3 regions of the Peribacillus sp. R9-11 genome follow, and region 1 is predicted to be linked to each of the others. Evidence: riboswitches for the same ligand, from Rfam matches in the RefSeq annotation. Region 1 holds a riboswitch; each other region holds the start of a gene.
The links. A riboswitch is a leader RNA that binds a small molecule or an ion and turns the genes downstream of it on or off. The one in region 1 is predicted to bind glycine.
Positions count from the first base shown of each region.

Region 2: another riboswitch for glycine. It lies ahead of RE409_RS14735 (amino acid permease); the one in region 1 lies ahead of gcvT (glycine cleavage system aminomethyltransferase GcvT).
Region 3: another riboswitch for glycine. It lies ahead of RE409_RS03035 (amino acid permease); the one in region 1 lies ahead of gcvT (glycine cleavage system aminomethyltransferase GcvT).

Region 1 covers NZ_CP133763.1:3,869,869-3,880,954, forward strand. Annotated here, with positions in the region: gene RE409_RS18760 (lipoate--protein ligase family protein) at 122-958, opposite strand; gene RE409_RS18765 (rhodanese-like domain-containing protein) at 1,175-1,558, shown strand; gene gcvPB (aminomethyl-transferring glycine dehydrogenase subunit GcvPB) at 1,736-3,193, opposite strand; gene gcvPA (aminomethyl-transferring glycine dehydrogenase subunit GcvPA) at 3,186-4,532, opposite strand; gene gcvT (glycine cleavage system aminomethyltransferase GcvT) at 4,551-5,657, opposite strand; glycine riboswitch at 5,898-5,985, opposite strand; gene RE409_RS18785 (DEAD/DEAH box helicase) at 6,356-8,044, shown strand; gene RE409_RS18790 (YqhG family protein) at 8,022-8,819, shown strand; gene RE409_RS18795 (YqzE family protein) at 8,911-9,111, opposite strand; gene comGG (competence type IV pilus minor pilin ComGG) at 9,343-9,729, opposite strand; gene comGF (competence type IV pilus minor pilin ComGF) at 9,722-10,201, opposite strand; gene RE409_RS18810 (hypothetical protein) at 10,149-10,487, opposite strand; gene comGD (competence type IV pilus minor pilin ComGD) at 10,474-10,911, opposite strand; gene comGC (competence type IV pilus major pilin ComGC) at 10,925-11,086, opposite strand, start outside.
Region 2 covers NZ_CP133763.1:3,030,679-3,041,764, forward strand. Annotated here, with positions in the region: gene RE409_RS14735 (amino acid permease) at 282-1,670, opposite strand; glycine riboswitch at 2,099-2,201, opposite strand; glycine riboswitch at 2,742-2,844, opposite strand; gene speB (agmatinase) at 3,010-4,011, opposite strand; partial or broken gene RE409_RS14745 (aldehyde dehydrogenase family protein) at 4,212-5,684, opposite strand; gene RE409_RS14750 (iron-containing alcohol dehydrogenase) at 5,873-7,054, opposite strand; gene RE409_RS14755 (aldehyde dehydrogenase family protein) at 7,162-8,634, opposite strand; gene RE409_RS14760 (APC family permease) at 8,772-10,166, opposite strand; gene RE409_RS14765 (MerR family transcriptional regulator) at 10,318-11,086, shown strand, end outside.
Region 3 covers NZ_CP133763.1:630,411-641,496, reverse strand. Annotated here, with positions in the region: gene RE409_RS03045 (amino acid permease) at 1-806, opposite strand, end outside; gene RE409_RS03040 (ketopantoate reductase family protein) at 1,244-2,170, opposite strand; glycine riboswitch at 2,727-2,805, shown strand; gene RE409_RS03035 (amino acid permease) at 2,985-4,325, shown strand; gene RE409_RS03030 (DUF3311 domain-containing protein) at 4,514-4,714, shown strand; gene RE409_RS03025 (sodium:solute symporter family protein) at 4,711-6,177, shown strand; gene tnpB (IS200/IS605 family element RNA-guided endonuclease TnpB) at 6,654-7,859, opposite strand; gene RE409_RS03015 (MepB family protein) at 8,117-8,710, opposite strand; gene argH (argininosuccinate lyase) at 9,000-10,484, opposite strand; gene RE409_RS03005 (ABC transporter permease) at 10,500-11,086, opposite strand, start outside.

The DNA of each region.
Region 1 (11,086 bases):
TTAATTTGAACCTTGCTTTTTCCCTGTCCTTGTTAGTGCTTATCGTTGCAAGGAAAAGCTTATTTGTTTGCAAAAATCTGAAAAAACATTTTTATTATCTGTTCTAATTATCCTGCTTCTTCTATCTCAAAAAATTCCATTCATCGCTTTCATATTTGCTTTCTGCAATGGCTTTCACTTCCAGCAATTGCTGTTCAGTGAGGACGTATGGCTCTAATTCGATCGAAAGTCCATCGGCAAAACCTTTTTCAAAAGCATCTTTTGCTTCTGGGATGGTAATCTTTCTTCCGGCAATGTCATTTATGGCCACGGCTTTGTTTTTTAAGTTTTTTTGCATTCTCTCTTTAACCCTGTCATTTGAGAATTTAAACACGCTAAAGAGCTTTTCATCATCAAGTTCAAGTAAAATGGCCCCGTGTTGAAGGATGACGCCCTTTTGCCTTGTTTGTGCACTGCCAGCTACCTTACGGCCCTCAACGACCAATTCATACCAGCTTGGCGCATCAAAACAGACGGAAGACTTGGGTGCTTTTAAAGCCGCTTTCTCCTGATCGGTTCGAGGTACAGCAAAATAAGCATCCAATCCAAGATTCCTGAACCCCATTAATATTCCTTCAGAAATAACTCGATATGCCTCAGTAACAGTAGTAGGCATTCCCGGATAGGATTCTGGGACAATTACGCTATAAGTCAATTCATGTTCGTGCAGTACAGCACGTCCTCCTGTTGGTCTGCGAACAAAACCGAGGCCCTGCCTTTTAACTTCTTCTATATCAATTTCAGATTCTGCCTTTTGAAAATAACCAATCGACAATGTAGCTGGGTCCCAACCGTAAAAGCGGATAATCGGTGGTATTTCCCCTTTACTCTGCCAGTTTAAAAGAGCTTCGTCCATCGCCATATTAAAAGCCGGTGAACAATATCCAGAATCTATAAATCCCCATTTTTCTTTTGTCATCCTTACCCCTCATTTCATGTAGACTGTTTAAAAGTAAGTCAGTAATTCCGTCATAAAAAAACTCACATTTAGTAGTTTAACAGACTTTAACACTCTAAAAAAGAAAGTACCATTAAGTCGATAAAGAATTTTACGAAAATATTTTTTGATTATTAGTTAAAGCAATTATATAATAAAGATTGTCTGTATTCGTTAGGTAGAAGGGAGTTTTTATGTTTGGAATTATTATATACACTGCTCATCATCATAGGAGTGGTTATTGCGTATTCACTTTTTAATTGGTACCGCCAGCGTAAAATCGTTAAAACGTTAACACAGGATGAATTTATTGCTAACTACAGAAAAGTACAACTAATCGATGTGCGGGAACCAAATGAATTTGATAATGGTCATATCTTAGGCGCAAGAAACATCCCTATGACTCAAATGAAAACACGCCTGGTCGAAATTAGGCCGGACAAGCCTGTATACTTGTACGCTCAAAGCGAAATCATCAGCGGAAGAGCTGCAGCCATGCTATACAAAAAAGGCTACAAAGAACTGTTTCACCTAAAAGGCGGTTTCAAAATGTGGACCGGTAAAATTAAAGCAAAGAAATAAGAACCCATCTCCGCATGGGCTCTTTTTAATTAAAAAGCTATCATACTAAAAATTGAAATGAAATGCCGTCTTAAAGCTTATTATGTCTTATTGTATATTCATTTCCAGCTGGTCATTCTCTATACATATAATGAATAAAAATCCCCGCTCAGATGGCGGGGATTTTTATTTAGGCTATTAAGCTTGATAACGGAGGACTGGTTTTCTTGCAGCAAGCGTTTCATCCAGCCTTTTAATAACTGTTGTATGTGGCGCTTCCTGTACGATCTCCGGAGTTTCTTCCGCTTCCTTAGCTATCTGAATCATCGCATCAATGAACGCGTCGAGAGTTTCCTTTGACTCCGTTTCAGTCGGTTCTATCATCATTCCTTCTTCCACGTTCAACGGGAAGTAAATAGTAGGTGGATGATAGCCGAAGTCTAGTAATCTTTTGGCAATATCGAGTGTTCGGACGCCCAACTTCTTTTGCCGGCGGCCACTAAGCACAAACTCATGCTTACAATGGCGATTATATGGTAAATCAAAATATGGTTCCAACCTACGCATCATATAATTCGCATTGATGACCGCATTCTCCGTGACAGCCCTAAGACCATCAGGACCCATAGAACGAATGTACGTATAAGCCCTCACATTTATTCCGAAGTTTCCGTAATAAGGTTTAACTCTTCCGATGGATTGCGGGCGATCATAATCCAGCATAAATTGCTCATCTCGTTTGACCACGAGTGGTTTAGGCAAGTAGGGAATCAAATCCGATTTTACTCCGACAGGACCAGATCCCGGGCCACCGCCACCATGTGGACCTGTAAATGTTTTATGGAGATTTAAATGGACCACATCAAAGCCCATATCACCTGGACGGGCTTTAGATAGGACTGCATTAAGATTGGCTCCGTCATAATAAAGCTTCCCACCAGCATCGTGGACAAGTTTTGCCATTTCCAAAATATTCTCTTCAAACAATCCTAATGTATTGGGATTCGTCAGCATTAAAGCCGCTGTATCCGAACCTACCACGCGCTTTAAATCTTCAAGGTCAACTAAGCCATTTTCATCTGATTTTACCGTAATCGTTTCGAGCCCCGCAACAGTGGCGGAAGCTGGATTCGTACCGTGTGCCGAATCAGGAACTATCACTTTCGTCCGTGCTGTATCGCCGTTTGCTTCATGGAAGGCACGAATCATCATTAATCCTGTCCATTCACCATGTGCACCTGCTGCTGGCTGTAAGGTCACTTGATCCATCCCTGTGATTTCTGTTAAATGTTCTTGCAAGTCAAATAATAGTTCCAAGGCTCCCTGTACAGTCGCCGGATCTTGATATGGATGGATATGGGCGAAACCGTTAAAACGCGCCACATTTTCATTTATCTTCGGGTTATACTTCATCGTACAAGAACCGAGTGGATAAAAGCCCGAATCCACCCCGTGATTCCGTTTGGAAAGAGCTGTATAATGACGCATGATATCTAATTCCGATACTTCTGGAAGCTCAGCCTCTTCTTGACGGATGTATTCGGCAGGAAAAATCTCTTCAAGTGAAATTTCTTCAACATCCATTTCCGGTAGACTGTACCCTATTCGACCGGACGTACTGATTTCAAAAATGAGTGATTGATCTTGATTATTCATGTTGATCCCCCAATTCCTGCGCAAGTGCATCAATTTCTTCTTTTGTTCTAAGTTCTGTTACAGCCACAAGCATATGGTCTTTCAGCTGTGGATAAACAGTCCCTAAGTCGAAGCCGCCGATAATTTCTTTTTCAAAAAGACTTTGATTAATTTCTTGGTAAGATGCCGGCAGTTTAATGACAAATTCATTAAACGATGGTCCCTCAAACACCACTTCTATTCCTTTTTCCTTTATAGCTTTTTTCGCATAATAGGCTTTTTGAATATTATTCACTGCCATTTCTTTGACACCCTTTTTCCCAAGTGCGGTCATCGCAACAGAAGCTGCCAAAGCATTTAACGCCTGATTGGAACAAATATTGGATGTGGCCTTGTCACGACGAATGTGTTGCTCACGAGCTTGAAGCGTCAGCACAAATCCCCGTTTACCATCTTCATCCACTGTTTGCCCGACGAGACGGCCTGGCACTTTACGAACAAGTTTGTTCGTGACCGCAAAGTATCCGCAATGCGGTCCGCCAAAAGCTGCTGGAATACCGAATGGCTGAGCATCGCCTGTTACGATATCAGCACCAAGGGCACCTGGAGGGGTCAATGCACCTAGTGCAAGCGGGTTACTCGAAACGATAAACATGGATTTCACATCATGAATGATTTCTTCCATTTCTTTCAACGGTTCAATACGTCCAAAGAAGTTTGGATATTGCACAATGACTCCCGCAATATCGTCTTTCGCCAATTCCTTTAAGGCAGCTAGATCTGTCACACCATCTTTAAATGGAATTTCAATGACTTCCACTCGCTGACCTTTCGCATACGTCTTAACGACTTCTCTTGATTCAGGATGTACTGCCGCTGAAATTAGAATTTTCTTACGTCGTGTATGACCGGATGCAAGCATCGCTGCTTCCGCTAATGCCGTCCCTCCGTCATACATGGAGGAGTTGGCTACATCCATGCCTGTCATTTCACAAATCATCGTTTGATATTCAAAAATGGCCTGAAGCTCCCCCTGTGAAATTTCTGGCTGATAAGGGGTGTAGGCTGTATAAAACTCCGAGCGGGAAAGAACATGATCAACGATGACCGGTGAATAATGGTCATACACGCCCGCACCAAGAAAGGAAGCATAGTTTTTAAGATCAGCATTCTTAGAAGCAAGTTTTGATAATTCTTTCATTAAGGCTGGCTCTGATTTAGCTGGTTTAATGTCATATTCGCCTTGAAAGCGGACACTTTCAGGAATATCGTTGAAAAGGTTCTCAACAGAAGGGACCCCTATTACCTCCAGCATTTGTTGTTTATCCTGCTCTGTCATGGGTAAGTAACGATGTTTCATCTTAATGACCATTCCTCTCTATTTACGTGGTTTTTTATAAAAAGGTGTTTGTATAATAACAGCTTTCAATCGTTTTGAACGAATTTCCACTTCGACTTCAGAATTCATCACCGAAAAGTCTTTATCGATAAGTACCAATCCTACATTTTTCTTCAATGTTGGTGATTGAGTGCCAGTCGTAACTTCACCAATGACTTTATCCCCACTGTATACCTTATAGCCATGACGAGGAATGCCGCGGTCAATCATTTCAATTCCGACAAGCTTACGTTGTGCCCCTTTTTCCTTTTGTTCAGTAAGAACGGCTTTCCCGAAAAAGTCGGCTTCCTTATCCACTTTAACCGCAAAACCAATCCCGGCTTCAATTGGGGTAATATCCGGTGAAAGCTCCTGTCCATAAAGCGGAAGTTTAGCTTCAAAGCGGAGTGTGTCACGTGCCCCTAAACCTATCGGCTGTATCCCTTCTTCTTTTCCTGCATCTAGAATAGCTCTCCAAAGGGCCGGGCCATTTTCACTGTTGCTATATATTTCAAAACCATCTTCACCCGTATATCCTGTACGTGAAACCATCGTGGAAAGCCCATTTATCAGGACATTTTCCTTGAATTTAAAAAAGCCAATTTCACTCAAAAGTGTATCATTAGATAGTTTTTGTAATATTTTCTCTGCCAAAGGTCCCTGCAGTGCCAACTGTGTATAATCGCTTGATACATCCGAAAGTTGGACATCCTCTGAACAATTAGCTTGTAGCCAGTTAAAATCTTTTTCTGTATTGGCGGCATTGACCACGAGCAGATAGTCGTCTTCTGCCTTTTTATAAATGATAAGATCGTCAACAGTACCGCCGTTTTCATAACACATAGCCGTATAAATTGCTCCGCCCTGTTTTAGCTTTGATACATCATTGGTCATCATTTTTTGTAAAAAGGCAAGACTCCCTGGGCCCTTCACATCAACCTCACCCATATGGGAAACATCAAATAAGCCAGCTTTTGTACGAACTGCTTCATGTTCGTCCTTGATACCCGAAAATTGGACAGGAAGTTCCCAGCCGCCAAAATCGATCGTTTTTCCTCCGTATTCACGATAAACCTCAAATAGTGGTGTTCTTTTTAAATTGGTCAAAAAATGACCCCCCTTAGATTTTTTAGATTTACTTTGCTCACTTTTCTAAAAGCTTCTTTCCATTTTGTCAGATCTTCTTATACTTCTCAGCCTGATTCATAATGTGGAAAAAAGGGCACAAAAAAGGACAGAGAAAGCCCTAAAGAGCTTTTTCTCTGTCCTGAAACCTGAAAGTTTACCTATATAATAGGTTTTCCCCTTTGGTGGCCGTCCTGCAACGAGCGGCGCTCTCCAGAGTTGCGTCCAATAAGAGTTCTTTTGCCTGAGAGATTCACTGCTAAGTTTGCTCCTTCGGCGCTACATTCGTAGTCTCTCCCCTTATCTTCACCCGCATATAAATGTGTCTCCACCAATTAGGAAAGTAATTAATCCTACTGATAGTTAGTAAAACCTCTGTGCATTTACAAAATGCTTTCTCTACCAACTCTCCTTAAAACTTCAGAACTTAATGAATGATCTCTAGTCTGTTAATCTGGGATAAAGTAAGAGGCGGTTGCCCATACTATGAAAAACATGAACTACATTCATCTTTTAAGCGTTTTGGGAAATTGGAATTTTCTAAATATACTTACATCCTACCTTAAGAAACTTTTCTCTGCAATATCTTTTACAGAGAAATATTTTTCTTACTTCACATATAAAATGTTCGGGTTTCAACCTTAAATAAGAAAATTATGATTTTAGAAGGAGTAGTTTCAATGAAAATTAATATATCCTTCAGTTCTGATTGGAATGACGAGTTTCTACAAAAGATGGAAAATGACGGTCCATGGGGTAATTGGGAGCTTTATAAATTGGCTGTTCAAATGGAAGAAAACCTCATTATTCCTGATTTTGAAGGTTTACAGGCACCCAAGCATCTTCCACAGCTCACCCCGCTTCCCCACCAATTGGAAGCGGCAAAGCAGGTAGTTGAAAAGATGAATGGAAAAGCCATTTTAGCTGATGAAGTAGGTCTCGGGAAAACAATCGAAGCTGGCTTGATTCTAAAAGAATATATGATCCGTGGTCTTGTTAAAAAAGTATTAATTCTTGTCCCCGCTTCACTTGTAAGTCAATGGGCTTTTGAATTGAATACCAAGTTTCATATTCCGGCTGTTGTTCAAAGAAAAAGCTATGTGTGGGAATCATGCGATGTTGTTATATCATCCATTGATACAGCGAAACGAGCTCCCCATCGAGATATCATTTTTAATCAGCAATATGACTTTATCATTATTGATGAGGCTCATAAACTTAAAAATAATAAAACGAAGAACTATGAATTTGTCCAAAATCTGAAAAAGAAATTTTGTTTATTGCTGACAGCTACGCCAATTCAAAATAAAGTCGAAGAAATTTTCCATCTTGTTTCGTTATTGAAACCGGGACACTTGGGAAATGCAACACTCTTTTCTGAGAAATATAAAGGCAAAGGCCGAAATGTTATTGAGGATGAGCACCTAAAGGAACTCGTCAACACTGTTATGATTCGGAACCGACGGGCTGATACTGGAATTGAATGGACAAAAAGGCAGGTGGAAACAATCATCATTGAATTTTCTCCAACTGAACAAGCCTTGTACGACGCTGTTTCCAAATTTAAGCCTATTTCAGATGGATCGAAGGGAAGTTCTTTTTCAGCACTCACCCTCCAAAGAGAAGCATGCAGCAGCAGAGAAGCCGTTTTTTATACATTGAAAAACATGAAAGCCAAATATGAACAGCCTTCCCCTGACTTTTTAGCAAAGCTAGATGAGCTGTTTGAGAAGGTAAATGAAACAGAACAAAACTCCAAGGCTGAAAAAGCTTTAGAACTCATCAAGAAAATTGATGACAAAGTGATTATCTTTACCGAATACAGAGCCACTCAGCTATATTTACAATGGTATTTACAACAGAATGGAATTTCCTCAGTTCCCTTCCGCGGCGGCTTTAAGCGTGGAAAAAAAGACTGGATGAGAGAATTATTCCAAAAGCAGATTCAAGTTTTAATTGCTACCGAAGCCGGTGGGGAAGGAATAAACCTTCAATTTTGCCACCACTTGATTAATTTTGACCTGCCATGGAATCCAATGAGACTTGAACAAAGAATTGGACGGATTCACCGACTTGGCCAGGAAGAAGATGTCATGATATATAACTTTGCAACGAAAAATACAGTTGAAGAACATATTTTGAAATTATTATATGAAAAAATCCATTTGTTTGAAAAAGTAATTGGTGAATTGGATGATATTTTAACGAAGCTGGATATTACCAACATCGAAGAATATTTAATTGACGTGGTCGGCGAGTCCCGAACTGAGGGTGAAATGAAAATCAAGATGGATAATTTTTCATCGATGATTCAATTCGCTCAAACTATGAAGGAAGGTGAGATTCATGCAGCAACAGGAAATTCATGATTTTTTAATAACTTTCTTTGAAGCTAATGATTGTGAAGTACTAGAGAATGCCCCATCCCATATCACTGTTCAACTGACGATTGAAATGGATAAAGAGTTAATGAACCGTCCCTTTTATTGGCATTATCTTGAAAAAACGGGCGGGATTCCAAACCCAGCCCAGATTACTTTCATTACTAATCCTGATCAGGCTCCACCCAATATGAAAGGAGAACGAATTCACTTTGGTTCGCCCCGTCTCCATCAAATTATCGAATCAACAAAAAGGCTGGCTGGATATACTAGACTTTTCGAGGATACACTCCCCTCAAATGGTCGCCATAATCCATTGTTCCCCTGGCTTACACTAAATGTTAAAATATCTTATCAATGTGATCGAAAAAAAGATACCTTTATGTCTGTTGGATTGAATTTAATCTCCGGGGAGATCATGGAAGGATTTCACAATCGTGTTTTACCGGTTAAAGTCACCCCAAAGATACCGGATTACTCCTTCACCCTCTCACCATTAATCATGCCAAAGAGTGGGTTAGCAAGACTTGATACATATATCCGAACCAGCTTCGAGAACGATGACCATTCTTGGGCGGAAGAAGCCATGGAGCGCTGGCAGAATGACTTAAATTTATTGGAGCATTTTTATAAGGATATGGATGAAAAAAGCGAAAGTTATTTCACTGAAAAACAGGCATTACAGGCCCAATATGAGCCAAATATCCTAATATCAATCATCAATGGCGGTTTATTTTACTTATCAGATAGAGCGTTAGGATAAATGGATCTATTTTTTCAGAAATGATTTCTCTACTACAACCGCCTAGCTAGGTTTTTCCTGACTAAACAAAAAAAAACAGATGTCCAAAAGCTTAGGACATCTGTTTTCTTTTTTTGATTTTTTTTCTTACAAACATCGACAAAGCGAAAGGGACAATACCAAACCAGTGGGACACACCAGTATTTTTATCCTCGTTCCGATGACGACGTTTTTCTTTCCGTTCTTTCTTGGTCAAATTAAAATATTCGACAAGCTGCTGTGTAAGATATTTGATATAAGCGTTAGTAGACATACAATATCACCCTAAATAAAGTATGCCCTGCTTATGCTTCTTTTATTCTTTCTAGTTTACCCGAGATGGTTACTATTTGGGCCTGCTTGTTGTATCGATGGTAAGTTCTCCACTTCCATTTAGGGGAAGCCTGACATTAGTCTAATCATTCCGTTCGATACCCCATTCACAGTCAGCCAAAAACGTTTTCATCCTTCCTGAATCCGCACCATCAGGTTGCCTTCATACGTGTTATACGGACTGTTTTTCTATCCATTCTACAACTCTACCTAACTCTTTGTCATATTGAATAATGATTCTACCAACTCGGTTATCTTTAGTCGAGGAAGCAAATTCAATAAAGGCATAACGGGCATCTTGTTTCGTTAATATATAATGGACATCACCATTGGGATATGAGATATCCCCCTGAAGGTTCTTCGGTATATCTTCACCCCATCCAGCTGTTACCTCATTAACGGCTAGATGCACTAAATGATCGGCCACAAGCGTTTCTTCCACTTCTTTATAAAATTTTTTATCGATGACAAATTGATCGATCATTAATATCGTGAACATGATAAAAACACTCGCTACAATCATGACCATCGGGAAAACGACCCCTTTTTGATTATTCATCAACTTTCGTCTCACTTTTAAAGAAAGGATGAAACCTGCGAATAACAGTATTCCCTGCTTTATCCGTTATATTTAACACAATGACGTTACCATCCTTCTCAACCTTAAATTTTGAAATGTTCTGCAGGATGACCTCATGACCTTTTCCATTCACTCGCCTGCGGAGCTTATCTTCATATTGTTCAATAAAAGATAACTGGTCACCTGAAAGTAAATATAATTTATTTTCTATTACATCCTGACTTTTAGCACCCCTGACCTCCTGTTGCATTTGCATCGTAAAGATCTCCCACTCTTTAGGATGCAATTTGTCTTTTGATTCCAACTGTGTGTGAATAATTGAAAAAAGTTGTAAGATGAAAATAGAGGTGGTCATTAATATCATTAAAGAAAAAAGCATTTCAATTATTGTAAAGCCATCATTTTTTCGCAGCATCACAAATGGATTCTGATTTACCCACTTCATTTTCATATCGTACACATCCTTCAATCATACCTGGGAAATCCTTCTGTTCCTTCCATGTTAGTTCATACAATCTTTTCTGATAATGGATTTCCTGGTCGACAGCATTTACCTCCCCATCCATGAAGGCAGTCAATCTTTCATATAACAAATAGTGGGCTTCTGTCCTTAAGACAACATTTTTCCGATTGGTCATTATCTCCTCAAGTATCGGCAGAATCGAAATGACCAAGACTATACAAATCGAAAAAGCGGCTATCATTTCTAAGTAGACGTAACCTCTACTGTTTCTCAATCCTAAACCTCCCTTTACCGATATTAAGGATTAACTTGTACTTCCCTTTTGTCGTATCAATCATCATCGTCCCTGCTTTTGAAGCATTTCCATACTGATTAAAATGAAACGTAAGTCCTAATGTTCCACTTAAGAACTGTATATCCTTTGGTATGCTTCTCTCAAGCACAACCCCCTCCTTATAGGATGTTACCGTGTAAATCCTATTCGTATTATCCATATGAAGGTAAATCAGACTTTCATGGCTGATGGCATACTGCTGCGCATAGAAAATGTCCTCTTTCAATTGAGAAATGAAAATCTTATTTTCCATTCCTTTAATAAAGCTTGGATATAAATTTAGACCGATGCCACTTAGCAGTACAAAAATAACGAGGACGATGAGGGTTTCTGACAGGGTATAACCTCCACAGGAAGGCCGCACAATCAATTTGCTGCTATTCAATTACCGTAACCTTTCCCTTGTTATCCAGACTAATACCATCCCCATTCGGACATGATTTTTGTTTAAGATACCCTTGACTTTCCATTTCATCAATACTAGCAGGAAGTTTGCCATTATCTATTTCATAGGCTTGCACCTGTGCTTGAGCCATCTT
Region 2 (11,086 bases), 840 kb from region 1:
GTCTTTTTGGAACTTGCTCCTTCGGTGGCGTGTCGCATTGCACTCTCCCACAACCGTCATTCGCTCATATTGAATTTTTATTATATTTAGAATAATTGGTGGAAATAAGAATGTCAAGATTTTCTTGTAAGCGTTAACATTATTTTTTTGAAAATTCTTACTTTATGAATGTCACATTATGGTCGTCCAGATTACTCACGGCTGCTTTTATCATCGTTTTTTTGCAAGTTGACTATTTTGGTAAAGTTAATAGTAGGTCACTGACTTTTGTCCGTTGCCTCTTAATTTTCCGCTACCTCTCCCTGATTCGACTGATCAGCATGATTTGCCTTCGTTTTCTGCATCTTATAAATCGCAATCAGCGAAATAAACCAAACAGGGGTTACGAACAAGGCAACACGAGTATCTTCCGAAAGTGCAAGCACAACAAGTACGAACGCTAGGAAAGTAAGGATCAAGTAATTAGAAACTGGATAAAGTGGTAATTTAAATTTGTTCATTTTCGCTAGATCTGGCCTTGTTTTGCGGTATTTCAAATGACTGATGACAGTAATTCCCCAAATAAAGATGAAACATACTGTAGAAATACTTGTAATTAACGTAAATACTCCTTCTGGCATTAAATAGTTCAACACAACGGAAGTTAGAATGACGACAGTTGAAAAGGCCAATGCATTGGAAGGTACTTTACGGGCATTAAGTTTTGCAAATGGCACAGGTGCATTTTTATCTTTGGCAAGTGAGTATATCATCCGGCTTGTACTGAAGATTGCGCTGTTACATGCCGAAGCAGCCGATGTTAGGACGACAAAATTGACGATACCAGCAGCTGCAGCGATACCAACAGCCACGAATACTTGGACGAATGGGCTTTCCGATGGGATGATTGCGTTCCACGGATAAACACTCATAATGACAATAAGTGCGCCAATGTAGAAAATTATAATCCGAATAGGAATATTATTGATTGCTTTTGGGATAACTTTCTCTGGATCTTCTGTTTCACCTGCTGTAAGTCCTACAAGTTCAATACCAACAAACGCAAACACTACCATCTGGAATGAGAGGATAAATCCATTTATTCCATTTGGGAACATACCTTCGTGGCTCCATAGATTCGTGAAACTGGCTGCGCCTGAATCTGTGGAAAAGCCTTTAATAATCATGAAAATACCGATAACAATTAGTGCTAGAATAGCGATAACTTTAATTAATGCGAACCAGAATTCCATTTCGCCAAAAAGTTTTACGGTTGCTAGATTCATAAATAGCAAAATGACAAGCGCAATTAAACCTGGCATCCACTGTGGTACGGAGGGAAACCAATACTGGGTATAAAGACCAACTGCTGTTAAGTCGGCCATTGCAATTGAAATCCAGCAAAACCAGTAGGTCCAGCCAGTAACAAATGCTGCCATATTACCTAAATAGTCTCTTACAAAGTCAACAAAAGAATGATAGTTCAAATTAGATAAGAGTAGTTCTCCAAGAGCGCGCATGATTAAAAAACAAATGACGCCTGTTATCAAGTAAGCAAATAAAATTGATGGTCCTGCTAAATGAATAGATTTTCCTGCCCCAAGAAATAATCCCGTTCCGATTGCCCCACCAATAGCGATGAGTTGTACATGTCTGTTTTTTAGGCCTCTCTCCAACTTTTGTTCCTGCATATGATTTCCCACTCCCTAATTTCCAGATAATTGAATAATAATATTCCGATAAAATTTTGACATATTATTATTCAATCCAACAAAGAAAACGCTTACAATTTTAATATAATAATACACTCAATATGTTGCTGATAAATATTCTGGTTCTGGTGCAAACCTCGAAATAATCTACCAAGCTTTTGAAAAGATAAAGGTATTGCGTTCAACCAATTGCAGATACTCTCTAAGGTAAAAGTTGTAGTCAGGAAAATTGAAAAGAAAGACTCATTCTTTAATAAATTTCATAGCACAATCCTCCTTTTTTCGTTTGTTCTATCTTTCCCCAGCATAAAAAGGGCAGAGGAAAGATAGGTGTTCTCCTATCATTCCTCTGTCCTTTTACCTGAGAGTTTAACTCCTTTGGTGGCTCATGGCTCTCTCCAGAGACGCGTCCTATTGTGGTCCTTTTACCTGAGAGATTGATACCCAATTTTTTTGGGAATTGCCCCTTCGGTGCTAAACAATGCGTTTAGTCTCTCCCACAATTATCATCCGCTGATATAAAATTGCATTAACAGTTGTATAATAAATGGTTCTAATGGAAATTTCAATTAATATCTGAAAAAACTTTATTTTCAGAATTTTAAATATAGAGAAGAGGTTTCTGACAGTTCATAAATTATATGCCCCTAGTACCCCAAGTGAATTGTGAATTGAATAGGAGTAGATTGCTTTTTACAGTCGATAAACACCGTTCATAATAGTGTACTTTTACAAACTACTTATACCTTTCAAATATACACTACAGAGGATGCTTTCTAGATAAAAGCATCCTCTGTTTACGTAATCATTATTATTGGAAATCATAAAGAAAAACCTCCAATTCAATACCGAAGTTATCTTTAATGTGCTTAATAGTTTTAGTCACTTAACTTCCCTTGTTTTGGTGTACAATTCAAACCAGAACAAAAACATTTAAAGTGATAACGTTGGCAACATTCCCTTCTCTGTCCTTTTAACTGAGAGTTTAACTCTATGCTAAAAAGAGTCTTCCTCTTTGGTGGCGTTTTATAAACGCGCTCTCCAGAGTTGCGTCCCATTGTGGTTCTTATACCTGAGAGATTTGTTCCAAGGTTTTTTTTTGGAACTTGCTCCTTCGGTGGCTGTCTACATTGCACTCTCCCACAATCGTCAACAGCTATACGTTTTTTGAAATACTCTAAATATTCTAAATAGATAATTATTTACATAAGTGTTTTTTATGATTTCGCCTCTATTTTTATACATATTCAGGAAACTAAGAAAAGATAAAACGGAGGAAAATCACTTTATATCAGCAAACGCTTTCAAATTTAACAGACTAATGCTTCTTTATGAAGTTCTGCTCTTGATGATCGCTGATTGCATCCTGGTTTCTCTCTTTTTCTTTTAAAACATAACTAAGCAAGTCTAATGAGAGGCGCGCTGCCACTTGTCCAGTTATTCCCGTATGATCGTAAGGAGTAGCAACTTCTACCATATCAAAACCGATTACTTCTCCTCTTTTTGCAATTCCATGGAGTAATTCGTTGACTTCATCATAAAGCAGGCCTCCAGGAGAAGGTGTGCCTGTCGCAGGGGCGATCGATGGGTCGAGGCCATCAATGTCCATGGTAATATAATATTTTTCACCTGCTGGAATAAGTTCCAAAACCTGTTCAAATCCCATCTTTCTCATTTGGCGGGGAGACAAGATGACACTTCCGTATTCTCTGGCAGCATCGACATCTTCTTTTTTACTGCTGCTGATTCCACGAATGCCCAATTGGAAAATCTTTTGAACATGATTCATTTCAGATAAGCGGCGGATGCAGCTTCCATGTCCAACCCGCATTCCTGAACGGTGATCTGCCCAGTCTAAATGCGCATCAATCTGGATCACATGAAATGGCCCGAGTTCACCCAAGCCCTTTCCTACTGGAATTGTAATGGAATGATCTCCACCTAAAACAACCGGCATTGCACCTTTTGAAACGATTTTTCGAATGGCTTCTTCCGTATTATCATGGGATTGCATCATATCCCCATGTACTATGTCTACATCGCCGCAATCAACAACTTTCCATTTCGGGCCAAGATACATGATATCATTTTCAATATCATAGGCTCCATCTAACCCGAAACTATATAATGTAGAGCCTTCACGAATTCCTCTTGGACCCATTCTTGCGCCTGACTTCCATTGTGTTCCCATATCATTTGGAACTCCAATGACAGCTACATCTGCATCTAGCTGGTCTAGATCCGGACATACGGGATATTTCCCGAAAGTACAGATTCCGGTAAAAGGTAAATTAAGATGTTGTTTTTCATTATTCGACATGTACTTTGCCTCCCACTTGTATTACGTTCTCGTTAATATATATGCAAGCTTTATGCCAACCTATAAAACTAGGCAAAACGGAATTGTGTAGTCAATTTTTAAAATATTGGTGAATTCAAAAAAGTGCATCCTCTATTATTAGTCAAAAATTTCTTTGATGTAAGCATTACTCACTCTCTTTTATCTCTACTTCTCCATTTTTAATGATCAAACCACTTGGTTGGCTCCACTTCTAAATTAATATTGATTTGTTTTACCTCACTAAACTCATCTAAACCATAAGTTCCTAACCCCCGACCAATCCCGCTCTGCTTGTAGCCTCCCCACGGTGCTTCATTGTAGGCTAGATTGTAGGCATTAATCCATGTAATTCCGGCTCTTATTTTCTTAATCACTCTTAATGCCTTCGCACCGTCTTGGGAAAATACACCTGCTGCGAGGCCGTATGGAGTATCATTGGCAAGCTGGATGGCTTCCGCTTCATCTTTAAACTTTTGTACAGTCAGTACTGGCCCAAATATTTCTTCCTGAACAATTCTCATGTCCGGTTTGGTATCAACAAATATTGTCGGCTCAACAAAATAGCCCTTTTCAAGTCCATTGCTTGTGATACGCTTGCCGCCGCAGGCTAATGTAGCCCCTTCTTCTATGCCATGTTGAATATATTGGAGTACCTCATTCATATGTGCTTCACTGACAAGGGCACCCATTTCTGTAGATGGTTGATCACCAGGGCCGACCCGGATCTTTTTCGCTTTCTCTATCAGTCTATCGATAAACTTGTCGTGAATGCTCTCTTCAAGCAGCAAACGCGATCCTGCATTACAAACTTGGCCGGCGTTGACAAAAATTCCATATAAAGCATAATCCACGGCCGTATCAAAGTCTGCGTCGGCAAAAACGATGTTAGGTGACTTGCCGCCTAATTCGAGTGCAATGTTTTTAATATTTCCAGCTGCTTTTTGCATGACGTTTCTTCCTGTTGACGTGCTGCCAGTAAACGAAACCATATCAACTTTATCGCTTTCCGCTAGTTCATTTCCTACTGTTCCCCCACCACCCATAACTAGGTTTGCAACACCATCTGGTATGCCAACTTCTTTGATAATCTCGAACAAATTAGTGGTGGTAACCGGAGTTATCCCGGCTGGTTTAAACACGACCGTATTTCCTGCAGCAAGGGCAGGGGCTATTTTCCAAGCTCCCGTCAGTAAAGGGAAATTCCACGGAGCGATCAGTCCACATACCCCTACCGGCTCTCAAACAACCATAGCCTGTACAGGACCAGAAACAGGATACGTTTGGCCGTCAGGTTTAGTGACTAAGCCGGCATAATAACGAAAACAATCCGCTGCGTCAGCAATGTCAAACTCTGACTCTTTAAGAGGTTTTCCGGTATTGGCTGTTTCAAGTTGGCTAAGCTCAGATACATGTTCTTCAATTTTCTCTGCTATTTTAAATAAATAGGAAGCCCGTTCCGAAGCCGGTAAGTCCGACCAAATCCCGGAATCAAATGCGGTTCGTGCCGCATCAATGGCCATCCGGGCATCTTCTGCATTTCCGTTAGGAGCCTCTGCAATGATCTTGCCGTTTGCCGGATTTACAATATTTTTCTTCTGTTTACTTAAAGAATCCATCCACTCACCGTTTATAAACATTTTCAACTTATGCAATTAGAAAAACCTCCAGTTCGTTATTCTTACTTTATAGCAATCTCATATCCATAAATAGCTAATTATGTACCCGCAGCAAGTGGGCATACGCATGTTTTCTGTAAACCATGGCGGCCGCCCAATTAAAACTCCCATTAAGCCGACCGCCGATTCAAAAATTCTAGATCAACATTAATCTAGTTAAATTTTTAAATTAATGTTGTGTTTTTCGCCTCATAAGTCTTTTGAAATAATTCCAAATAATCTGCAGGTGTCACTTTTCGTGAATTAGTCTGTGTACACAAATGAACGGATGCTCCTTCAGCAAGGAATGGGAAATCTTCAGGATTGATATTATTTAAATCTCGGAAATCAGGAATGCCAATTTTACGTGCAAGCTCTTTTAACAATACAACACCTTCATAGGCAGTTTCCTCTATTGTTTTACCTTCTTTATTTGCTCCAAGCTTTTCAGCTACAATTGAATGCTTTTCAGGGTTTGAAGGAATATTAAATTCAAACACATGTGGAAGAAAGATGGAATTCGCTACCCCATGTGGAGTATCATAAAGACCTCCAAGTGGTTCAGCCATAGCATGTACAGCACCAAGATCCGCGTGATTAAATGCCATACCTGCAATTAAACTGGCTACAAGCATATTTTTCCTTGCTTCTAAGTTGTTCCCATTTTCTACAGCTAACGGAAGGTACTTAGCAATTAATTCAATTGCATAAAGACTGAGAGCATTTGAAATCGGTTCAGCAATATTGCTGGTATAAGCCTCTATAGCGTGTGTAAGTGCATCCATTCCGGTAGCAGCAGTAATAGATTTAGGCAGAGTTAGAGTTAATTCAGGATCCAAAATTGCTAGTTTGGGAGCCAGTCTAATGTCAAGTATAGCCTCTTTCTGTTTTGTAACTGTATCTGTAATGACAGAACCTGTTGTAACCTCACTTCCAGTACCTGAAGTAGTAGGAATACAAATAAGTGGAGTGATTTCTCTCTCTAGTAAATTAAAACCGTAACGATCTCTAAGCTCTCCTCCATGGGTTAAAAGTGTACCAATTGCTTTTGCTGTATCCATCGAACTTCCGCCGCCAAGACCTATCAAAAGATCTATTTCCTCGTCTTTAAATTGTTGATAGGCTCTATGGCAATCTACATCTTTTGGATTAGGAGTAATTTCATCAAAAACAATATAATTGACACCTTCTTGGTCTAACGAATCGGTAACCTTTTGTAAAATTCCAGTTTGCGCCAGTCCTTTATCGGTAATTAGAAGTGCCTTTTTTCCTCCTAGCTCTTTTGCTCTTTTCCCAATATTTTTAACTTTTCCGTTCCCAAACTCTATAGAAGTAGGAAGATTGAAATTAAAATCCCAGATCATCATTAATGTCCCCTTTCAATTTTTCAAACAGTGTAATAGTACAGTGACTCACTCTCTTTTACTCTTTTACTCTTTTACTCTTTTACTCTTTTATATCTACTTATCCATTTTTAATGATCAAACCACTTGGTTGGCTCCACTTCTAAATTAATGTTAATTTGTTTTACCTCACTAAACTCATCTAAACCAAAAGTTCCTAATCCACGGCCAATTCCGCTCTGTTTGTAGCCTCCCCACGGTGCTTCATTGTAGGCTAGATTATAAGCATTAATCCACGTAATTCCTGCTCTTATTTTCTTAGTCACTCTTAAAGCCTTCGCGCCGTCTTGTGAAAATACACCTGCTGCGAGGCCGTATGGAGTATCATTGGCAAGTTGGATGGCTTCCGCTTCATCTTTAAATTTTTGCACGGTAAGTACTGGCCCGAATATTTCTTCCTGAACAATTCTCATGTCCGGTTTGGTATCAACAAATATCGTCGGCTCAACAAAATAGCCCATTTCAAGTCCATTGCTTGTGATACGCTTGCCGCCGCAGGCTAATGTCGCCCCTTCTTCTATGCCAAGTTGAATATATTGGAGTACCTTATTCATATGCGCTTCACTGACAAGGGCACCCATTTGTGTAGACGGTTGATTACCAGGGCCGACCCGGATTTTTTTCGCTTTCTCTATCAGTCTATCGATAAACTTGTCGTGAATGCTCTCTTCCAGCAGCAAACGCGATCCTGCATTACAAATTTGGCCGGCGTTTACAAAAATTCCATATAAAGCATAATCCACGGCCGTCTCAAAGTCTGCGTCGGCAAAAACGATGTTAGGTGACTTGCCGCCTAATTCGAGTGCAATGTTTTTAATATTTCCAGCTGCTGCTTTCATGATGCTTCTGCCTGTCGATGTACTGCCAGTGAACGAAACCATATCAACTTTATCGCTTTCCGCTAGTTCATTTCCTACTGTTGCACCACCACCCATAACTAGATTTGCAACGCCATCTGGTATGCCAACCTCTTCGATAATCTCAAATAATTTAGTAGTCGTAATCGGAGTGACCTCGGATGTTTTAAATACAATCGTATTTCCTGCAGCAAGGGCAGGGGCTATTTTCCAAGCTCCAGTCAGTAAAGGGAAATTCCACGGAGCGATCAGTCCACATACCCCTACCGGCTCTCGAACAACCATGGCCTGTACAGGACCGGAAACAGGATACGTTTGGCCGTCCGGTTTAGTGACTAAGCCGGCATAATAACGAAAACAATCCGCTGCATCCGCAATGTCAAACTCTGCCTCTTTTAGAGGTTTTCCGGTATTGGCTGTTTCAAGTTGGCTAAGCTCAGAAGCATGTTCTTCAATTTTCTCTGCTATTTTAAATAAATAGGAAGCCCGTTCCGAAGCCGGTAAGTCCGACCAAATCCCGGAATCAAATGCGGTTCGTGCCGCATCAATGGCCATCCTGGCATCTTCTGCATTTCCGTTGGGAGCCTCCGCAATGATCTTGCCGTTTGCGGGGTTAACAACATTACTCGTTTGTTTACTCAAAGAATCCATCCACTCACCGTTTATAAACTTTTTCAGCTTCAACAATTTGAAAAAACCTCCTGTTCGTTATTCTTACTTTAACAATCCCGCTTTAAAAATAGGTAACGCTTTCATTTTTCCTTATTTTCAAAATATTCACACCTCCTTTAGTTACATATACTTACTTCAGTGTAAAAAACGGATTAAAAGTCTTCTACCTTTTGGGAAAGAATTTTTTCATTCATATCTTCTACCTCTTGAGGAATGATCTCCTCATCAAAATGAAACTCAGGAAGAGGCTTGCGGAAAAAATTTGTCATATAAAGAAGATATGCTAAGCCACATATCACCCAAATGCCTCCAAGAATCAATGCCTCTATTTCTAAATGTGACCATAACCACATAGTAAATACTGCGCCAATGAACGGTAAAAATAAATACCTTATGCAATCGTTAAAAGATCGTTTCTGATTTTTTATAAAATAATGGGCGATGACAGATAGATTAACAGATGTAAAAGCAATGAGCCCTCCAAAATTGATAAACTTGATGACTTGCTCCAGAGTTAACACGACGCCTAGTAAAGAAATTATTCCTATCACGATAATTCCGTGTGACGGTGTTTTAAATTTGGGATGAATATAACCAAATAGATTTTCAGGCAATACTGAATCCCGGCCCATTGCATATAACACACGTGATGCGCTTGTAATTGAAGCAACTCCTGAAGAAAAGTTACCAATAATTACCGCAGTAATAAATAATGATTTAAATACGTTTCCTCCAACAAGTATAGCGATTTCCATGGCTGCTGAATCAGTGTTTTCAAATGAAAAACCCGGATAGACCAATTGTGCTAAGTAGGAAGAGCCAATATACAAAACCCCTATTAATAGCAACATTATGATAATAGCTCTTGGGATGGTTTTTTCAGGATTGATTGTTTCCTCTGACAAGGTAGTAAGTGAGTCAAAACCAAGGAAACTAAAACAAAGAATTGAAGAGCCTGCTAAGATTACTGACAAGGGAACCTCTGAATTGAATAATGGTTTACTCGAGAAAAGAGTTCCTGTCCCAACTCCATCTAATAAATTTTTGACGGTTAATATCCAGAAAAAACAAACGAAAATGATTTGAGCAATAACGAAAATTTTACTTGCGGGTGCTGATGTCTTTACCCCTAGTATGCTTGGTACAACTATGATAGTAGTTAAAAGAATAATCCACACATAATGTGGAATCCCTGGAAACACTGCACTTAAAAAGACAGTGGACATCAAACACGTCACCATAGGTGTTATAATATAATCAAGCATAATTGTCCAACCTACAAGAAACCCAACTTCAGAATTAATAGACTTTTGAGTAAATGTATAAGCTGAACCTGAGATAGGATATGCTTTTGCCATCTTTCCGTAGCTGAGCGCTGTAAACAGTATCGCTAGAAATGCAATAATGTACGCACCCGTAATTACACCATGTGAGGTTACGGTAGCTATTCCATAGGTATTAAAAAATACCATGGGGTTATTCCAAGCAATCCCTAAAAAAACAACCTGTGACAAAGTAAGTGTTCTAGCAAGTTTCTTCCGTTTCATAATCAGCTCCCTCACATTTATAAAGAATACTCAGAAGATTTAAATTATTGTGTATTTTGATTATAAAGGTTGTTGTAACACAAAGGTCAACACCTGTATTATTTTTTTTAAGGGGGCGATTATACTGAAAGAAAAATTAACAATTGGTGAGATGGCAAAGTTACGAGGGATGACTACGGAGACTTTGCGCCATTATGATCGGATTAACTTATTCAAGCCGCAATATATCGATTCACATTCGGGATACCGCTACTATTCTATTTTCCAGTACGAGGTTTTAGGAACCATCAAAGAATTACGACAACTTGGAATGAGTACGGACGAAATAAAGGATTATTTCAATGAACGCAATTTTAGTAAGTCTTTGGACATTCTTAAAGCAAAGCACGCAGATCTTGTTTCAAAGCTGAACGAATTAACTGACTTGGAGGAAAATATCCAGGAAAAAATTGTATATTTGGATCACGTAGCAAGAGAAACGGAACTTCAAACGGTTATGTTTCGTGAATTAGGACGCAGGAAGTTAATTACATTGAATGAAAAAATCAATAATAATTTGGAACTCTGTTATGGTGTTATAAGGCTAGAAAATATGCTTGCTGAGAAGACACCGATTCTGGCCAGTAACAGACTAGGCATTCTCATCCAGGAAGCGGATCTTAGAACTAAACGTTTTGAAGAACCATCAGTCATTTTCGTTGTGGCAAAAAGTAAAGAAAAAATACCAAAACAGTACCAACGGATCGTTCCGGCTGGGTTATTTGCGTGTATCCGATATAACGGAGAATTACTATGGAACCGAAGCGAAAGCTTGAGTAAAATATTTGATTATCTTGATGAAGGTGGTTATCAAATTACCGGCGATGCGCTGCAAATTATGCATGTTGATATTACGATCACAGATAAACCAAACGAGATTA
Region 3 (11,086 bases), 2.5 Mb from region 1:
AACGGACTACCGATGTCATCTAGTTGGTTCCAAGGAAAGACTGTCACGATGACAAAAATAGCGCCAATATAGAATATTAAAATACGCCAAATGATGCTTTGGATAGCTTTTGTTACAGTCTTCGTTGGATTTTTCGCTTCACCCGCAGTGATACCGATAAGTTCAACGCCCTGATAGGATGCTACAACAAGGGAAAGCGCAAAGAAGAACCCTGTCCAGCCCCCGGTGAAGAAGCCGCCATTTGCCCAAAGATTTGATAATCCAATTGCATCACCGCCATTTCCAAACCCGAAAAAGATAAGACCTAGTCCAGCAATAATCATCAGTACAATCGTTATAATTTTAATAAGCGCAAACCAAAATTCAAATTCCCCGAAAGATTTTACAGAAATGAGGTTTGCAGCCCCTAGGATAACCATGGCAATCACACCTGGTATCCATGCGGGTAAATCTGGGAACCAATACTTCATATACATTCCAACGGCAATTATCTCGGACATTCCGACGATTACCCACTGAAACCAATTACTCCATGCAGTCATATAACCTGCTAAAGGATGAATATAGTTACTCGCAAATGTTGCAAACGAACCCGTAGTAGGCTCTAAATAAAGCATTTCTCCCATAGAACGCATGATGAAAAATATAAAAAGACCAGCGATAGCATAAGCTAGCATTACAGATGGTCCAGTCCATTTAATCGTACTTGCTGATCCCATAAATAACCCAACACCAATGGTACCGCCCAAAGCGATCATCTGAATATGACGTGCCTCTAGCCCTCTCTTTAATTCTTTGTTTGACATGATTAATTCCTCCAGATGTAATATTAGCGACTATACTTCGTACAAGGTTATTAAAGTTTTTTTCTAGCCCCTAATTAACTCTCAATTTAGATCAAAACAACTGTTGATTCATTTTCCATACTTAGATTAGATTTAAAAAGTTCCAATTCTTTTTCATATCGCATAATTTATAATCTTATCTTATAATAATAAATATCCTGTAAAAAAACAAATGTATTTCTAGAGGAAACACTAACCAGTATAAAAAAATTCAATCACTAAAAGTGATATTAGATATATTAGTATTTTAAGAAATCAATAAAATAACATGACCCTAATAAGATAAAGTAGGGAATTTAACACAACCAAAGGAAACCCAGTCTTTAAAGACTGAGCTCAGTTCAAATGGCCTTGTTCTAGAGCAAGGTGAGGGAGTTATCATAGAAAAAAGTCAAACTTTAGTTGAAATTATATTGACTTTCGAGAAATTCAATTCGTTCATATAACTCTTTGTTTACAAGTGTAGGCACTCCGTATTTCTCACCTAATTTTAATACCGTACCTGCAAATAACTCAACCTCACTGTAACGTCGAGCTTCGATATCTTGAGCCATGGATGGCTTTCCTTCTGGGCTTAATGTATCCAATACACTTAACCAATAATCCAGATCTCTTTCCGTTAAATGAATTCCTTCTTTCTCTGACAGAACGATAACCTCTCTCATGGCAGAAATCATCATTTCTCTTGCATGACCCTTTCGTTGAATTTCACCATAATTACTTTTATAGACAGCAACAGTTTGATTAACACCAACATTCAGCATAAATTTCCCCCATTGCCGCTTATACATATCCGTATCTATCTCATATGGGACCTTCATTTTTTCAAAAAAATCTGCCACCTGCTGAACCTTTTCTGAAACCAATCCAGGTTCCCGTTCACCAAGGCAGAGTATGCCCATATGGTCGTATGTCAACTTATTTTCTTCTTTAACAGCATCCATACCTTGCGCAACACAATATAAGACTTTATCCTTTCCATACGCCTCACCAATAATCGCTTCACTTGTGATCCCATTCAAAGCAGAAATAATAATCGTCTGTTTTCCAATTTGATTCTTCACCGCTTCAATAGCATCTTCCAATCCACTAAATTTAACAGTAAAAATCATCAAATCTGCAGGCTCGCATATTTCTTCAGGCGTTACATAATGAAAGTCACAAAGCTCACCATTGCAATAAACCCCATCCTGGACATATCTCTTTATTCTAGCTGTATCCGCAATAATCCTCACATTCTTCTTCGGCATTTCCTTTGATAAATGATGTCCATATAAAATGCCCAGTGCTCCTAATCCAACAATTGATACTGTCTTTATCGCCATAGCATCTCTAATTCCCTTCACCTTTTTACCTAAATATTATCACACTATTCGGAAAACGATCGCGATTAAAATGCCAGTTTTATGGTATGAATTGTTTAGAAAAAAACCACCTAGAAAAGCTACAATATTGTGAAATACCAATAATGACACGAGGGGTTTGTAACATCCCTTACAGCTTCCTTTTGGTTCATATATATCACCAAAAGGAAAATTAAGGCTTAAACGAAGTCTACTTTTCTGAGGAACGATATCCACAAAATTTGTTGTTGTTTTTTGTATTGATTTTAAAGTGGACCCGTTAACTAACAGCTCCAGTCACTATGGCTTTTCCAATCACTACTTTTATAGAATGTTGATATACAGCAACTACATTACCGCTAACTTTCCAATTTCCATATTGACCTATAGAATAAACAATGATAGAATTCCAATATTATATTGACGTTATTTAAGTATAATGACAAATGACCGAAGGAAGATTCAATTCTTCTACAAACGGACATTTATTACAACCGCATACTAGCAAGCGTTGAATGCTATGGATCACACTATAGCAGGAGCAGCTTCTGGAGAGACTGTACATAGTACAGCGCCGAAGGATTCACAATCTCAGGCAAAAGGACAGAAGAGTAACGAATGATGAATTGTTATTCTTAAACCTGACGAGATTGGTAGTATCCAATCTCTTTTTTTATTGTCCAAAATCCAAGATATTGCCATTCAATATCATAAGCGAGGTGAAAACAACGAGCTACACGGAATGTGGAATCACGCTCCACACGACTAAGATCATAAACAACGGGAGATGCTCAAATTGGCTAAACAGGAATTGAAAAGAGATTTAAAAAATCGCCATGTACAATTAATTGCAATAGGAGGAACAATTGGTACCGGTTTATTTCTTGGATCCGGTAAAGCCATCCAATTGGCAGGCCCCTCCATTATCTTTTCCTATCTTATTATAGGGATTGCCTTATTTTTTGTTATGAGGGCTTTAGGGGAATTACTTTTATCCAACGCCGGTTATACGTCATTCACCGAATTCGCTACCGAATATATCGGGCCGTGGGCTGGATTCGTGACCGGATGGACCTATTGGTTCTGTTGGATCATGACAGCCATGGCCGATATCATCGCGGTTGGTGTCTATATGCAATATTGGTTCAATATCCCTCAATGGATACCAGCTCTTGCATGCCTGGTCATTCTGTTAGGATTGAATCTATTGACGGTTAAATTGTTTGGAGAACTTGAATTCTGGTTCGCGCTCATTAAAGTCATCACGATTGTTGCCTTAATTATTGTAGGCATCATCCTGTTAGTCATTGGCTTCAAAACCAATACTGGCACCGTTTCACTCACCAACCTTTGGAGCCACGGAGGCATGTTTCCGAACGGCGTATCCGGCTTCCTGCTATCTTTACAATTGGTTGTCTTCTCCTTTGTAGGGGTCGAATTAATTGGTGTTTCTGCAGCAGAAACAGCTAACCCGAAAAAAAATATACCATCAGCCATCAATAAAATCCCGGTCCGAATTTTACTTTTCTATGTAGGTGCCATACTCGTCATTCTATGCGTCAATCCTTGGACACGGCTGGATGCATCAAGCAGTCCATTCGTAGAAGTCTTTACACTAATCGGCATTCCAATCGCTGCAGGGATTATCAATTTTGTTGTCCTGACATCCGCTGCATCTGCCGGCAACAGCGGTTTATTTTCAACAAGCCGTATGCTTTATACATTAAGCAATAATAACGATGCTCCTGCAAAATTAGCAAAATTAAATAAACATGCTGTTCCAAGTAATGCCTTGGTTACATCGGCAATCGTCGTCTCCCTAGGGGCATTGCTAAGCAAAATGATACCTGAACAGGCCTTTACAATAGTAACTACAATCAGTGCCATCTGTTTTATTTGGGTTTGGAGCATCATCTTGATTTCACATATCAAATATACGAAAAAACGTCCGGACTTGAGAGCCCATTCTACATTCAAAGCTCCTTTTACACCCTTTATCAATTACGTTATTTTAGGATTATTTCTGTTCATCCTAATCGTTATGCTATTCGCTGAAGCTACACGACTTTCACTGTTAATGACGCCAATCTGGTTCATTCTTCTACTCGTACTCTATAACTATCAGAAAAAAAAGTAGCTATTTTTCATGGTCGCAGGAATTAAAAGGAAGGGACACTCCCTTCCTTTTTTTCAATTTATTTTGCTAACACAGAGAAGTGCTACTAAAATATATACTGCAGCCACAGTAAATTTTATATTAAAATAGTGTAAGGTACTGTAAGTCGATATGAATGACTTTTCACTTAGAATGGAGGGGTTTGATTAATGAAGATTATATATATACTTACTCTAGTTCCTTTTATAGGCATATTAGGATTTCTTCCGTTTGTTAACAGAATAGAACCTTATGTATTAGGGATGCCTTTTAATATGTTTTGGATGGCTATGTGGGTGGTCCTTACATCCGTTATTTTGGGCATCATGTATAAGTTGGACCCCAGAAATCGGGAAGGTGACCAGGAATGAATATTTCCCTCTTAATTATTTTAGGATTTTTACTTTTATCAATCTTTTTAGGTATTCGATCTTCAAAAGGAAAAGACATGAATTTGGAACAATGGACGGTTGGAGGCCGTGGTTTTGGTGCTATATTCGTCTTTCTATTGATGGCTGGAGAAATTTATACGACGTTTTCCTTCCTTGGCGGCAGCGGCTGGGCTTATGGTAAGGGTGCACCCGCTTTATACGTCCTTATTTACATTACTTTGTCTTATGTATTGTCATATTGGCTTCTTCCGGAAATATGGAAATATGCCAAAGAAAATAGTCTAATGTCTCAATCTGATTTCTTTGTAAGCAAGTATAAGAGCCCAAGCTTAGGAATTCTGGCAGCACTTGTCGGTGTGGTATCTATGATTCCAGTGATTGTCGTGCAACTTAAAGGATTAGGGATTATTGTTTCAGAAGCATCTTATGGAGCAATTTCAATGTCTACCGCGGTCTGGATGGGAGCAATCAGCCTTACCATTTATGTTATGATTTCTGGAATACACGGCTCAGTTTGGACAGCAGTCATTAAAGATATCATGATGATCGTGATTATAGGATTCTTAGGAATTTATCTTCCTATTCATTACTTTGGTGGTTTTCAACCGATGTTTGAGGCCGTAAATGCAGCCAAGCCTGGTTTTCTAAAGCTTCCTGAACAGGGGCTTAGTGTTTCATGGTTTATCTCCACGGTAATATTGCTTGTATTTGGTTTTTACATGTGGCCCCAAGTTTTCAGCGCTGTCTATTCGGCGCGTAGCGGGAAAGTATTTCGTAAAAATGCTATAATCAGTCCGTTATATACGCTCATGTTGTTATTTGTCTTTTTTGTAGGATTTACTGCTATATTGAAAGTGCCTGGACTCGTTGGGGCAGATGCAGACCTCTCATTGCTGCGCCTTTCTATCGAGACCTTTGATCCATGGTTTATAGGCATAATCGGCGGAGCTGGAATGCTGACCGCATTAGTACCAGGATCCATGCTTTTAATGAGTGTGGCTACACTGCTCGCGAAAAACGTCTATAAGGAATTTGCACCTACAGTACCCGATCGGAACGTTGTAAGATTAGCAAAGTTCCTCGTTCCTGTTATTGCATTAATAGCAGTCTACTTTACCTTAAACGGCGGCGAAACGATGTCAGCATTAATTCTCATGGGATACAGTCTTATCACACAATTATTTCCGTCTCTTCTCTTTAGCCTGAAAAAAACTAATCCTATCAACAAATTTGGAGCAATCGCCGGGATCATCTGCGGATTGGCCATCGTAACCTACATTACGCTTAGTCATTCAACCATAGGTACCATGTTTCCATCCTTACCACAGGCAGCGAAAGATTTGAATGTTGGAATCATTGCCTTGGCGGTCAATTTCTTTGTTATGATTACTGTAAGTCTCGCTTTTAGAAAGCTCTCGGTTCAGTTAGATCCCGCAAAATAATCTAAATCTCTTAAAGATATATGAAGTACTTCTTTGACTGTGGTTTTTGGGGATTAAAAGTGCACCGTAAATTATATAATCGAAAGGCTCAGTCAAAAGACTGAGCCTTTATCATGTTATGTATCCCATACCCCATAAAGGATACACACTTCTTTTTCTCCCTCTAAAACAAAAAAATTCGCACGAAAAATTCCATTGATTTTTCTCTTAATACATGAGTAATGAAAGACAGCAAGAGCCTTGGCAATCAGCAGATAAAATGTTTTTCAAAAGATCATACTGATGAAAGGTACAAGATGTAATTTACGGGTCAGTCAGCTGTACACTTCTTTCAGATTCAAGAAATCAAAATCCCTGAAAAATAAAACTCCAGGAATTCGTGTAAGTATACGTTGAACTACCCACCACTTATCGACCTTACGGTCTGATTGAAGTGGGGGATTCCTAAGAACATTAGCCTATCGGCCAATTTTTAATTAGGCTACTCCCGTAGTTCCTACGGTTAGAAGCCTTATGGCTTCATTCATTAGATTGAGTCCTGCGTTAATATCTCGATCGTGGTGAGTAGAACAAAAAGGACAATCCCATTCACGAAGATTCAGATGTTTAACGTCTTTATTTTGGTAACCGCAGCTAGAACACAATTGGCTAGAAGCAAACGTTTTAGATACGGTCACGATTTGTTTAGCATACCATTTTGCTTTGTATTCCAACATTTTTTTGAATTGGTACCAAGATACTTCACTAATAGCTTTAGCTAGTTTGTGATTTTTCATCATACTCGACACTTGCAAGTCTTCCATTCCAATAACATCGTGGTTTTTGATGATTTCGGTAGAAACTTTATGTAAGTAATCCATTCGGGCATTTGAAATTTTTTCGTGTAGAATAGCCACTTTTCGTTTTTGTTTTTGATAGTTTTTTGCTTCAGCCAATGGTTTATTTTGATTCAAGGCTATTTCTTGTCGCCTTGAAAGAATCCGTTGTGCTTTGGCCAATTTCTTTTCGACCGTCCGGAAGAATTTTGGGTTTTGATAGATCGTACCATCTGAAAGAATAGCAAAATTCTTCAAACCAACATCTACACCGCACGAACGATTCGTTTTAGGAAGTACTTGTACATTGGTTTCCGCTAAAACGGAAATGAAATATTTACCCGAAGGGTTCCGCCTGATTGTGGCATTGATGATTCGCCCTTCGACTTCGCGGCTTTTAGCAAAACGAACTAGACCGAGTTTTGGTAATTTGATTTTGTTTCCAATTATTCCGATATTTCCATTCGTATGTTTAGTCGTGTAGGACTGGATAGGATTCTTTTTCGATTTGAAGCGTGGTGACTTGTTTTGCTTTTTATAATATCGACTATAGGAATCTGCTAAATTTTCCACCGATTTCTGTAAGGCAATACTGTCTACTTCTTTCAGGAAAGAATACTCTTTCTTTAAAGCTGGAAGTTCTTTGATTGTTGCGTATTTATTCAGAAAAGAACCTTTCCATTCATTAGAGGGTAATTGGCCGTTCTGCTTCATTTCTTCACAGATATACCAGTAGGCATCTTTCTCCTTTTGTTTGCCTAAAAAGAAGTTATAGACAAAACGGGAGCAGCCGATCGTTTTATTGATTAGAACTAGTTGTTCTTTAGTTGGATAGATTCGAAATTTATAAGCTTTGTTTACGACCATTGGTTTCACCCCCTTATAGTTATTATTAATCATCGAACGTATGTTTGTCAAAAGATTACTTTGGCTTATGCCAACCGGCCATTCATCTCCCCTTTATCGTAGGGCTCTCGCCCTTCACACGCTTGAAGAGGGAGTCTTCTGGCGGGAAATGATAAAAAGATTCTTTTATTCATGCCTATGTTTAACGATACTGATAATAATTCATCAAATGCTAACAACTCTTTTGTACCATATTTCTAAATTCATAGAGATCATAATTATATTTCTAATTGACTTGCCTGATCTGGACTGTAGAGCATCTGAACACGAGCACAGTCTATTGGTTTATTTATAGGTATCTCTATGAAATATTTCAGCTGCCATATCTGAGTCTTTTGTGCCTGACGGCTAGTAGGCTTGTCCCAAGGTGGGTAAACGCGTATTGCTCGTTTACCACCTTTACCTTTATTAGATATTATATTCTGATCACATAAAACAGCTTTTGGAAATACAAACTGACCAAAGTTATTACCTTTGCGAGTACTAATAACAAACAAATCAGCTGGATCTGATATGTCATATGGTTGAATCGCTCCATCCCCAATTCTCTCCCACAAAGTCACAAATTGTCCAACCTTTGTAGGTGTGATTTTAGCCACACGAAATCTAATGGAAAGGGTATTCAACTTGAATATATAGGCTCCATATTCAGCGTTTTGTGCTTCTATTAGTGGTTTTGAGAACTCAAACCTGCATGGACTAAAGACAAGTTCCTTAGTTGCAAGAAGGTCACTATGAATTGTTTCAGAGGAAGCCCAGGAATTTTGACCGCTGAGATCAGCTTCTAATATGTCTCGATTTTTCTCATCCATCTGTTCTAATCCTCCATTTTAAAGCTTTCTAGTCATTTTACTTTATTCTCTTACAAAGCCATTCGATACACCTCACTCTCGTTCTTTTCTTTTATTTTAGAACATTTGTTCTACATATTCAATTATCAACAGCATTATTTATCAGATCCCTAGCCCTGTAAATAGTTAGATGACATTTAAATAAAATGGAATGAACCTAAAAAAACCCAGGCAACTTCCTCCCGGGTCTTTAATCATTATGCTGACTTTTCCACTTGTTCTGCTTACGGGACTTTCCAAAGCTGCAACCTCAATATTCTACTAAAGCTTTCCTTCTATCATTCAAATCCTTAACAATTTCCTTATATTCCTGCACCTGTTGTTCTAGTTTTTGTTTTCTATTCACAATCATCCTCGAAACTTCTTTCGGGCTAGGCCCACCTTGAATGCTTCTAATCTCCACAAAATATTCGGGAGAGATGATTTTTTTCCATTCGTCTTCTCCTATATTCACTGAAACGAATTCATTAATAATCTTGTTAATGTCTTGTGTGTCCCAGTCATATAACTCTTTCCCTTCACTTATCGACCGTTTTGCAATATGACTAGCTATGGAATGAGCTTTCCTAAATGATATCTCGTAATCTCTTGATAGAGTATCTGCTAATTCAGTAACCGTGATACTAGATTTTGCGGCCATTTTTTTTGTATGTTCTTCATTTACTTTCAAGGTTGATATGACTGCATACATTAGTTTCATGACACGGCCTGCATTCGAAAATGCTCGATATAAATGCGGCTGTAAATCATCTTCCGTATCGACGATATCACCAAATGGAGTATTGTGGATCATATTCATTGCAGCAAGCGCATCACCATACGCACTGCTGGCAATTGATCGGGAATGTTCAATTGATACTGGATTTCTTTTTTGCGGCATGATACTGCTTACTTGAACATAAGGATCTGCCACATAAAATGTACCAAACTCCCTTGTCACATGCTGCAAAAAATCTTGAATCCATCTTCCAGTATTGACCATGCACGTCATAATTGCAGTTGCAGTTTCTAATAAATAATCGGCCCCGCCAATCGAGTCATAGGAATTTTCAACAACCGCCTCAAAGCCAAGCAATTCAGCGGTACGATTCCGGCTGATTGGAAAACCAGTTGTGGTTAATGCGGCCGCTCCCAGAGGGGATAGGTTCACCGTTTCATAGGCTGCCCATAACCGTCCAATATCTCTTTGAAGAACATCATAAATGGCTAGAAAGTAGTGGCCCAATGTAGTCGGCTGAGCTGGCTGAGTATGCGTGTAACCCGTAATATAGGTTTCTATATGCTTTTCAGCTTGCACCAAGAATGACTCACTCAATTGGTCTGCATAGCCAATTAATTGAAGAAGATGGCCCCTCAAAACAAGCCGATACATTGCAACTCCCATATCATTACGACTGCGACCGATATGAATCTTTCCTGCAAGCTCATGACCGATTTCTTCGCCAATCTTTGCCTCCATCATGAAAAATAAGTCTTCGAATTGAGGTTGATAGGTCAGGAGGGTGAGATCTGTTTGAGCCACTTTCCGAATCCCATCCAGCATAATTTTTGCTTCTTCTTCTTTAATAATCTTTTGTTCTGAAAGCATGATCACATGTGCTCGATGAATATCGAACATCACATGAAATAAGTAATCTCTTTGATCATTAAAAACTGGCATTAGAAGCTCTTCTACATATGTTTTTCCTGGAAAAACACTACCTTCATTTTTGATAAATTCATCCAGCTTACTCATCTTTTTACCCCCGATTTATAAGGCTTTTTCTGCTTTGATTCCAAAAAACTTATTCGAAATAAAAAGAACAATAACAATCAGCGTGATTTGAATCATCCCATAAGCAGCTGCCTGCCCCATATTGAACATCCGAAGCTGATTCATAATTTCAATAGATATAGGTCTGTTAGAAATCGTATACAATAGGACTGAGGTTGGGAATTCTCCTACAGACTCGATAAAGGCTAATAATGTCCCTGATAAAACGCCAGGCATAATAATCGGTAAAATGACCTTTCTGAAGGTATAAAACCACTTTGCCCCCAAGTTTCTTGCTGCTTCCTCAATCGAGTCATCAAGCTGCTCTAGAACGGCGTTAGTTGAGCGGACAACAAGCGGAATATGTCTAACGAAATAGGCAAGGGGCAGAATCCAAAATGTTCCTACTAATATCTGACCGAAAGAAAAAACGCTAGGTTCATTAAATGCAAATATCAAGTTCATCCCAATAACCGTTGCAGGCAAGGCCCATGGAATCATGACTAGAATATCAATAAAGCTTTTCCCAATGAATTTCCGTTTGACAAGAACATAGGACGCTATGACCCCAAACACCAAATTTG